Regions from separate parts of the Sphaerisporangium siamense genome, predicted to be linked through region 2. Evidence: riboswitches for the same ligand, from Rfam matches in the RefSeq annotation. Region 2 holds a riboswitch; each other region holds the start of a gene.
What was found. Region 2 has a riboswitch for cyclic di-AMP ahead of BJ982_RS08825 (C40 family peptidase). Riboswitches for the same ligand answer to the same signal wherever they lie in the genome.

Region 1: linked by a shared signal. The riboswitch ahead of BJ982_RS39950 (C40 family peptidase) and the one ahead of BJ982_RS08825 (C40 family peptidase) in region 2 are both predicted to bind cyclic di-AMP.
Region 3: linked by a shared signal. The riboswitch ahead of BJ982_RS40405 (hypothetical protein) and the one ahead of BJ982_RS08825 (C40 family peptidase) in region 2 are both predicted to bind cyclic di-AMP.

Annotation. Positions count from the first base shown of each region.
Region 1 is NZ_JACHND010000001.1:7,031,803-7,035,069, reverse strand. It holds gene BJ982_RS32080 (ArsR/SmtB family transcription factor) at 1-439, opposite strand, end outside; cyclic di-AMP (ydaO/yuaA leader) riboswitch at 874-1,034, shown strand; gene BJ982_RS39950 (C40 family peptidase) at 1,117-1,689, shown strand; gene BJ982_RS32070 (CHAP domain-containing protein) at 1,797-2,669, opposite strand; gene BJ982_RS32065 (peptidase MA family metallohydrolase) at 2,957-3,267, shown strand, end outside.
Region 2 is NZ_JACHND010000001.1:1,854,126-1,857,392, forward strand. It holds gene BJ982_RS08820 (helix-turn-helix domain-containing protein) at 505-696, shown strand; gene BJ982_RS08825 (C40 family peptidase) at 739-1,812, opposite strand; cyclic di-AMP (ydaO/yuaA leader) riboswitch at 1,818-2,011, opposite strand; gene BJ982_RS08830 (amino-acid N-acetyltransferase) at 2,394-2,966, shown strand; gene BJ982_RS40315 (RDD family protein) at 3,055-3,267, shown strand, end outside.
Region 3 is NZ_JACHND010000001.1:3,177,495-3,180,761, reverse strand. It holds gene BJ982_RS14655 (helix-turn-helix domain-containing protein) at 1-789, shown strand, start outside; tRNA gene BJ982_RS14650 (tRNA-Lys) at 842-915, opposite strand; gene BJ982_RS40405 (hypothetical protein) at 1,031-1,618, opposite strand; cyclic di-AMP (ydaO/yuaA leader) riboswitch at 1,966-2,096, opposite strand; gene BJ982_RS14640 (OsmC family protein) at 2,703-3,101, opposite strand; gene BJ982_RS14635 (hypothetical protein) at 3,132-3,267, opposite strand, start outside.

The DNA.
Region 1 (3,267 bases), 5.2 Mb from region 2:
TCAGCCGCAGCCACTTGTCGGCGGAGAACGGCGCGTTGTCCCAGGCCGCGCGCTCGTCCTCGGTCATGGCGTAGTAGGCGCGGACGATGGCCACGTGGTGGTCCAGGTTGAGCGATTCGGCGGCGCCGGCCACGGCGGCGGAGGCGGGGTCGGACTCGAAGTCGCGGGTGGACCACCGGAGCGAGGCCGACACCAGGCGCCACCAGCGCTCACGCCGGTCGCGGGCCAGCTCGGGGGCCTCCTCGACCAGTTCGCCCGAGGCGAGGACCCGCAGGTGGTGGCTGACGTTGGCCACGGCCTGGCCGGTGTGCTCGGCCAGCATGCTGGCGGTGCAGGGCCCGTAGACCTTGAGCGCGTCCATGAGACGGCGCCGCAGGGGATGGGCCAGGGCGGCCAGCACGCGCGAGTCGGTGATCTGCCGGACGTTCTCGTTCTCCATGGGCCCCACGCTGGCATGAGCAACATGCCTTGCGCAACAGACATTGCTAAAGAACTCTTGCATATTGACATCTCTGGAGAGGCCCGCAACCGCCGATCCGGCCCGTCCAAGATCAAGACTTGTGTGACGGATGTGACGGATGTGACGAAGGGCGGGCCATGTTTCCGGCTATGTGAGAGGAATCACATTCGGGTAACAGAGGGCATTGATATGCAGGCGTTATCGGTTAGTGATCAGTCGTAATGATCTACGTTTCGTTGACCCACCCTTTGCTGGAATTTCGCAATCTGTGTAGCTTCTGGGCCGCGGCGAGCAACGCCATGCCGTCGCGAACGAGGGCCGGTCCGCAAGATCGGCCGACGTACCACCCATCCATTCGGCCGTCGTCGCCGGCACATGCCGGCGAAACCGGGAACCCCACAAGGAACCCACACCGCGGCGGCCTGCCGAATCCGTGCGGCAAGGAGCACGGAGCCGGGGACCCAATTGGCCTTCCAGCCGGAAGGCCGGGGGTGAATCGGCGCCCCGCGCGCCGTAGGGCTGCTTCCATGCCCGAATCCGTCAGCTAACCCGGTAGGCGTAAGTGGAAGATTCTAGGAGCGATCCTGTCCAGCACCACCCCTAGCCCCCGCCTGCCCCGAATCGCCAGGTTCTCCCTCGGCGGCGCCGTCCTGACCGTGACGGCCTCCGTCGCCCTGGCGACCCTGCAGGTGCCGGCGGCGGACGCCGCCACGCCGGTCACTCCCGTCGTTCCCCCGGTGGCCTCGGCGGAACCCGCGGCGACCACCCAGAGCGAGTCGGCGGCGACCACCACGGGCTCCACGGCCGCGAAGACGTCGAAGACCAAGAAGACCAAGAAGACCAAGCTGAGCAAGGCCGCACGGCAGCGCGTCAAGGCGCGCACCGCCGTGGCCGTGGCCAAGAGGCAGATCGGCGACCCCTACCGCTGGGGCGCCACCGGCCCCGGCGCGTTCGACTGCTCGGGTCTGGTCCTGTACTCCTGGCGCAAGGCCGGGGTCAAGCTGCCCCGTGTCACCGGCGCGCAGTACCGCGCGGTGCGCAAGAAGGTCTCGTGGAAGCACCTCCAGCCGGGCGACCTGATGTTCTTCCGCGGCCTCGGCCACGTCGGCATGTACGTCGGCCACGGCAAGATGATCCACTCCCCGAACAGCGGCTCGCGGGTGCGGATCGACAAGCTCAACGGCTACCGCAAGGGCAGCTTCGTCGGAGCCGTCCGCCCCGGCGCGTGACCGGTCCGGGCCCGCGCTGAGCGCACCGGACCGAAGGCCCCGTCCCCCTCACCCCTCGCGGGCGGACGGGGCCTTCGCGTTCCCGGCGCACGCGACGCCCGGCGGCCCTACCGGACCGCGAGCAGCACGCTCCAGGTCTCAGGGCCGACGATCGCGTCGACCTCGACGCCCGCGGCCTGCTGCAGCCGGCGGATGCCGGCCGCGTGCTCCGCGGTGAAGGCGTCGTCCCCGAGGCCCTCCAGCCCCGTGGTGTCCCGGGCCAGCATCAGGTGATGCATCGTCCGCACGTGCTTGCCGTGGTCGCCCTCGTGGAGCGTCGGAAGCTTCTCCACCATGGCCTCCGTCCAGTTGTAGGCGGGATTCCAGAATCCGGCGATGTCGGCCGCGCCGCGCACGGTGCGGACGCACCTGTCGCTCACGTTGCCCTCGATGGTCTGCAGGCGGCCGTCGCCCAGGTTGACCTCCACCACGCCCACGTGGTCGATCGCGCCGATGTCGTTCGATCCCTGGTGGTCGACGAACATGATCGCCCCCGGGCGGGCGTGCTCCTTGATCTGGGCCACCGTGCCCGTGTGCCAGCGGCCGAGCCGCAGGCCGTCCTCGGCGTGCCAGACGGTGTACGCCCGGTCGCCCTCCGGCAGCACCGCCTTCCTGTTGCCGGACTCCCGGGCCCAGTGGGTGACCGCCATGTCACACCAGTGGGCCGTCAGGAACTCCGAGCCGTTGCGCGAGGCGTAGTCCTCGGTGATCTGGTTCGGACGGCCGCTCATCCCGAGGTCCATGCGGGCCTCCTGGAGCATCCTCTCGGCCTCCGTGACCATGGTCCTCGGCAAGCCTTCGTAGACGCCGGTCTCCTCGTTGAGGTGGTAGCCGAGACCGATGAGGACCTCCTCCTCGTCCGGCTCGGTGGGCCCCCACGGGGGCTGGTCGACGTTCTCCTGTACGAGCTCGTACTCCGTTTTGATCTTGGCCTTGCTCATGGCCGGCCTCCACGGGTCGTGACGCGCCCCCTGACGCGGAATGTGGTCGATGATCCGCAGCCGTCAGGCGTGCACGGCCGGACGCCTCAGGCGATCCGCCGGGGCCCTTCCCGGCCCGGGCGGCTTCCGGCCGTCCAGGACTGCCCGGCACGCCCGTCAGATCGCGCCTCCGAGGACGAGGACGTGCCCACAGGGAGTGTTCCCGCCGTCGCGCGTGCCTCACCCCGTCCCGGAGCCGCGCCCTCGGGGGCGCGTTTCAGGGGCGGGGCGCCCGGTAGATTGCCCGCATGCGCGTCGTCCGGCTGGGGGCCTCACTGGCGGGCCTGCTGGCGGCCCTGAGCGCGCCGACGGCCGCTCCGGCGCTCTGGGGCGCCCTCCCGGCCGCGCCCGGGGCCTCGGCCGTCCTCGCGGCCCCGCCCGCCGCCACTCCCGACCCGGAGAGCCTCGCGCGGGCCGCGGTGGCCGGGCGCCCGGAGATCTGGGCGGGGGCGAGGATCGTCACGGGGGAGCGCGCCGTAGTGCTCGCCGCGGCACGGGCGGGCGCCGCCGAGACGGCCGACCTGGCCCGCGGGGCCGACCGGGCCGCGCGTGCCGTGGC
Region 2 (3,267 bases):
GCGCCGCCTGCAGATTACGCCGCCCGTGGCCCATGCCGGGAATGCCCCCGTGACACCGCGCGCACGCGGCCGTGTCCAGCCGAAAATGATGGGAAAGGGCCTGTGATTTCACGCGAAATTATGGCTGGAGAGGCGTTGATCTTATATGCCTGGCATGGGGCGATCCGGGGTGTCCTGCCCGCCGACCTGCCGTGAACCGGCGCCACGGGGTCTCCGCCGCGTCCCGGCGCCGGTGCCGTCCATGATCGTCTTGCGGCTCGGCCTGCGGCTATGGGTTCGCGAACATGTCATGAGTAGTTCACATATGCACAGGTATGTCAATCGTAGCGGTAACGACTATGCGGGGCCGGTGCTTGACGACCTTTGAACGTGGCGTTTACCGTTCCTGACGGGCGGGCTAGAAGCATTCGAGTATGTTGCCGAGTTCGTCGTGGGGGAGGACACCCGATGGCGTATCCGGATCTGGTTTCCCGAGGGAATGACATTCACCCGGGATCAGACGGCGTGGGATTGAGCGACGATGATCTTCTATTGCTCGCCGAACTGGCCAAGGGCGTCACCGTCGACCGTGTCGGCCGGCGGCTGGACGTCAGCGGCAGGACGGTCCGGCGCCGCCTCCGGGGCATCTGCGACCGCATCGGCGTGGCCACCGCCATCGAGGCCGTGGCCTGGGCGGCGCGGCGGCGGCTGATCTAGCCCCCGGTCGCCGGCCCGCCCGCGTTCCCGCGCGTCGCCGTGTCAGTCGGCGATGCGCACGGCCCCGGCGAACGGACGGTTGCCGAGCGGGGCGACCCTCACCACGTCACCTGTGCGCGGGGCGTGCACCATCATGCCGCCGCCGATGTAGATGCCGACGTGGTGCAGGTCGCTGTAGAAGAAGACCAGGTCACCCGGGCGCATATCCTCACGCGAGACGTGGGTGCCCGCGGTCCACTGGTCGCCGGTGTAGTGCGGCAGGCTGATGCCCACCTTCTGGTAGGCCCACATCACCAGGCCGGAGCAGTCGAAGGTGCTCGGGCCGGCGGCGCCCCAGACGTACGGCCTGAGCTGCTGGGTCAGCGCCCACTTGGTGGCCTCGGCGGCCTTGCCGGTCCCCGGGATCGGGATGTCGATGCGGGTGGCCCTGCCGCCCGGCTGGCCGGCCTGCGCGAGGGCGCGCTTGAACAGCGAGCTCTCGGTCTTGGCGATCAGACCACGGATCTTGTCGCGCTGGGTGGACAGGCTGGACACCAGCTTCTTGACCTCGGCCTCGCGCGCCTTGGCGCCCGCCTTCGCGCGCTCGGCGATCTGCATGGCCTTGGTGATCTGCGCGACCTCCTCGCCCTGTTGCAACTGCAGGGCGTAGGTGGTCGCCGCGCGGTCCAGATAGCCGTCAGGATCGCCGGACATGGCCAGGGCCAGGGAGGAGCCCACCCCGCCGGTCATGTAGGCGTCCTGGGCGAGCAGGCCCGCCCTGCGGCGCTTCTCCTCAAGGTCGGCCTGGCTCTTGGTGAGCGTCTTCTTCGCCAGGTCCGCCGAGCGCTGGGCCTGCTTGAGCCGCTCCTTCTGGCCGTTGTACTGCTCGGTGAGCGACTCGATCTGGTTGTACAGGTCCTCGACCTGCTTCTTGAGCTGGGTGAGGCTCGGTTTGGGCTCGGCGGTCGCCGCCACGAGCGGGGAGCCGAAGGTGAGCACCGTCAGGGCGGTGGCGATGAGCGCGATGCGGCGTGGCAGCCGCCTGGGGATCGCGCCGGCGAGCCGGGCACGCGTCGTGTGTTCGCGGGGGCGGGCGTGCCTGCCCGCACTCTTTCCAGGCGTGCGCCTAGGCTGCACCAACGAGCTCCTCTCCTCGGCCGCTTACCGGGTTAGCTGACGGGTTCGGGCCGGAGCAGCCCTACCGAGTTCGCGATCATGGAGAACTCCATGCCTCCCTCTCGGATTCACCCCAGGAACAACGGCTCGCACGGTCGGGGCCCGTGCGCCGGTTGGGTCCCCGGCTCCCTGCCGCACGGGGACGCGGCCGGGATTAGGCGGCGCGGCCATCGCGGGGGCGATGACCGGCATCGACGCTGGACACTAGTGCAGCGCGGGTTCCTGCTCAACCAGAACTGCGGATTCTGTTGAGCTTTCACAACTGAGGTGTCACAGGACGATCACGCTCGAACCGCTGACCGACCCACTTTACCGTGCGTTTACGGCACTTTGCCCTCGCCTTGGCGACGGCGCCCGCAGGTGGGCGACTGTGCGGAACCTCAAACGATGCCCTGGTGGACCCCATGGACATCAAGTGTGCGCAACCTCACCTCCGGCCACCTGAGTGCGCACGCGTCCCCGGTTTCGGACCGTCCGTTATGTGCGGCGGCGGAACGGCGCGGCAGCCGGGCCGCTCGCCGGGGCGGATACGCTGGCGCTTCATGGAGCAGGTCGTGGAGTTCGTGCCGTCCGGCGGCACGCTCGTGGTGCGACGCGCCCGCACGCCCGACGTCCGGCGCATCAGGCGCCTGGTCGACGCGTACTCCGGCGACGGCCCCCGTCTGCTGCGCAAATCGACCGCCACCCTTTATGAGGACGTCCAGGAGTTCTGGGTGGCCGAGCGGGACGGCGTGGTGGTGGGCTGCGGCGCCCTCCATGTCCTCTGGGAGGATCTCGCCGAGATCCGCACCGTCGCGGTCGACGACTCCTGCCGCGGCCTGGGCATCGGGCATATGATCGTCTCCGCGCTCATCGAGGCGGCGCGCGAACTCGGGTTGCGGCGGGTGTTCTGCCTGACATTCGAGGTGGAATTCTTCGCCAAGCATGGGTTCATCCCGATCCAGGGCACTCCGGTCTCTCCTGAGGTGTACGCCGAGTTGCTCGACTCCTACGATGAGGGCGTAGCCGAGTTTCTCGATCTTGAACATGTCAAGCCCAACACCCTCGGCAACACGCGCATGCTTCTCCATTTGGTCCCACGCTCTGACCAGCGTGGTGACCCGGTGGAAAGGTGACTGTTGATGCCGCTGTCGCTACGTTGGGCAACACCACAGCATGCGTGTCTTACATATGTCGCATGCGAAGCCGAAGTGAGGTGACACGGTGAGCACCGGACAGCCGCCGTACCCACGCGATGAGCCGGGGGGCAACGAGTCCTCCGGCTCCCCGTATGGGCAGCACAACGCAGATCGGTCGCTCCCCGGCGCCGATCCGGAGGTGACGGTCGTCCACCGTCCCCAGCCGACGTCGGAACACCCCAACCAGTCCAGCCAGTCCAACCAATCCAGCCAATACGGTCAGCAGTCCTACGGCCAG
Region 3 (3,267 bases), 1.3 Mb from region 2:
CGGATCTCCGACCTCAGGCACCGTACGGAGCATTCCAAGCTGCTGCTTTCCGCGCTTCTCGGGGATTCGCCGGCGGGGCGGCGGCAGGCAGCGGAAACCCTGGTAAGGGAAGGGCTCATCGAGGACGTCGACCAATATTCCGTGCTCGTCTGCCAGGCCCCGGACACGCTTCCGAGATCGCTTGTCCGGCTGGCCGTGGAAGCGACTCTCGAATTCACCGCGCGGGCCACGACCGTGAAGATCGTCGGGGCCACGCTCGGGCTCGACGGGGTCGTTCTCTTTCCCCGTCCGGTCAATCGGGAAAGGCTCGACCGGGCGCTCTTCGGGCCTCGGCTGGAGGACATCGTCGCCGGGGTGGGGAGCGTGAAGCCCTCGCTGGCGGAGGCCGTCGACTCCTATCGGGAGGCGCGGCTCGCCTGCCGGGCCTCCCGGCTCGACCCGCAGCGGTACGGCAAACGGGTCTTCTGGGCGGATCTCGGGCTCGACCGGCTGCTGCTGCAGCTACCGCTGGAACGCCTGACCCCGGAGGACTTTCCGGTCGCGGTGCAGCGGCTCCTGGCATCGCCGCACGGGGTCGAGCTGGCGGGGACGCTGGAGGCGTATCTGGAGTGCGGCGGCGAGATCCAGGGCACGGCCCGCCGGCTGAGCGTCCACCGCAGCACGCTCTACTATCGGCTGGACCGCATCAGGGAGATCGTCGGCTACGACATCACCGACAGCGCGCTCCGCCTGGACCTGCACGCGGGCCTGCGGATCGCCCGCCTCGCGGGCCACTGGCCCAAGGGCTAGAGAAGACATGACAAACCCCAGCTCGAAGCACCCGAGCTGGGGTTTGTTCCTGTGCGCCGCCAGGGACTCGAACCCCGGACCCGCTGATTAAGAGTCAGCTGCTCTAACCAACTGAGCTAGCGGCGCATTCGGCTACGGCGACTTTAGCAGTCCCCGCGTGGCTCCGCACATCGGGCGGGCGGGCGTAGCCGTGCCTCACGGGGAGCCCCGCCGGCGTGGGGCTCCACGGTCTCGGGGGGCGTCAGTTGCCTTCGCCGGCGAGGGTGACGGGGGTGGGGGGCGGGGAGGCCGGCTTGGCGTCGCGGACGCCCCAGGCGCCGGTGGAGAACGGGACCGGGTAGTTCTTCTTGCCCACGCCGTCGCCCCACTTGGTGATCACGTACTCGACGTTGATGTGGCCGGCGTCGAAGCCCTTGACGGTGAGCGTGGTGTCGCTGAAGGCGCCGCCGGTCAGCTCCGCGAAGGTCTTGCCGTCGATGTCGAGCATCACGCCGTTGTTGGAGGGGATGCCCGGGCCGCGGTCGCCGATGAAGAAGGGGGCCTTCTTGCCCTTGTAGAACACGTATCCCTCGGTGCCGAGCGGCCAGCTCGGGCTGGCGAACAGGCCCTTCTGCATCGGCTTGCCGATGGCGGGGAGACCGGTGTCGCCCATGCGCCCGGAGGCGTCGTCCCAGAAGTAGGAGGCCTTGGTGGAGCCCTTGAGCAGGATGGGCTTGTCGACCTGGACGGTCGCGGCGGGCGTGGGGGTGGCGTCGTCGGCGTGGGCCGCGACGGTGGTGGCGCCGAAGGCGGTGGTGGCTGCGAGGCAGGCGCCGAGGATACAGGACATCGGTCGCCAGTTAGGGGGTACAGCGAAAGAAGTCATGGGGAGATCGGATCTTTCATCAGAAGACAAAGGCCGCACTCCGGGCCGCGCCGGGACGGGGGTGGAAAGCGCTGTCACTCAGGGGGCCGGCGGGGCAGTGCGCCCATCGCCGGGCCGGCGCGTTCCGTGTGGTGCAAGCAGGTGCAAGTAGGGCTGTGGCGTTCTCGCCACGACGTCACAGAGGGCGAGCGCGAAGGTGTCGCCCGGTGGACGGCTGCTACGAGCCGACTTGTCCGCCGCTTCTGACGGCGAAGATCCGGGGCTTATGGTAGCCCGGGGAATGGGCTCCGCGGAGTGGGGTGCTCCACTCGGTCTCCTCTCCAATCACGTCTACCGGGTTAGCTGACGGGTTCGGGCTTGGAGTAGCTCCCTACCGCTGGCGCGGATTCACCCCAAAGGACGTGGGTCCCCGGCTCCCCTCGGCCACGTACGGCCTTGGAGACTCGACGGCGGGCGGCGGCCTTCGGGCTGAAGACCAGGTCACCGCCCGTCTTGGGTTAAGACCTTACCCACTTAGTCAGGACAAAGCCAACGTTATCCCCCAAAAGTATTAGAAGATCTACCTCTTGACCACGAACTTCGCGTTTCGGGCATCCTCTGCCGGTAACCCGCACCGCCCCCGCGCCGCTCCAGGGGCGCGGGGGGTAAAGACGGTAAGTAAAGAGGAGGACGCCGTCACGTGCCCGGGATGCCGTCGCGCGAGAGGACGGCCACGTCGGGTCCACGGGGATCGGCGAGGGGGCACGGGGGCGAAAGGTGGGGACATGTGTCGGGGCCGGGCAGTCCCCCGCCTGCCCGGCCCCGATCTCAAACGGTCCGGCGCCGATGCCTTCCCCCAAACGCATCGGGCGGTCCCGCTGACGGACGCGGTCCCCCACCGCGTCCTTTCAGAAAAGATCTCGCAGGCCCCGCAGGATGCCGGTCGCATCCCTTGTGACCTGCCTTAACACTACATACCGGGGCCTGAGCTGCTCGTCATCGCAGGGTATAGATTCGGTCAGAGTCCCAGGGGTTGACCGGGTACGGATGGACCCGGAGGCGCAGGCGGCTATTCAGGCAGTTCGAGCGCGACCTCGACGCCCTCCTGGAGGGTGCGGCTCACGGTGCAGTACTTCTCGTGCACCCGCCGCGCCACCGCGCGGTACACCTCGTCGGCCTTGTCGTCGCCCTCGGGAAGCTCGACGTCGTAGGTGATGGTGATCGTGCCGAGCAGGTTGGACTCGGCCTTGTCGGCCTGGACGGTCATGGCCAGGCGCACGAGCCGATGGTCGCGCTGGGCGGTGAGGGGCTCCACCGTGACGATGTTGCAGCCGCCCACCGCGGCCAGCAGGAGCTCGACGGGGGTGAAGACCCCTTCGTCGTCGCCGCCGCCCATGGCGACCTCCGCGCCGCGGGCGTTGCGCGCCACGAAGCCGCCGTCTGTTCGCTCAACGTTCACCGATGCCATGGCAGGAGCCTAGAGCCGGCGGACGCCTGGTCAGGCGTCCGGATGCTTGGACAGGTACGCGACGTAGACGGGGCGGAGCGCCTCGCCGAGATCGCCTTCGCCGGAGGCGACCGCGTCGCTGAGCAGCGCGGACACCCGGCTGAGGTCGCTGGCGGCCTCGTCGGCG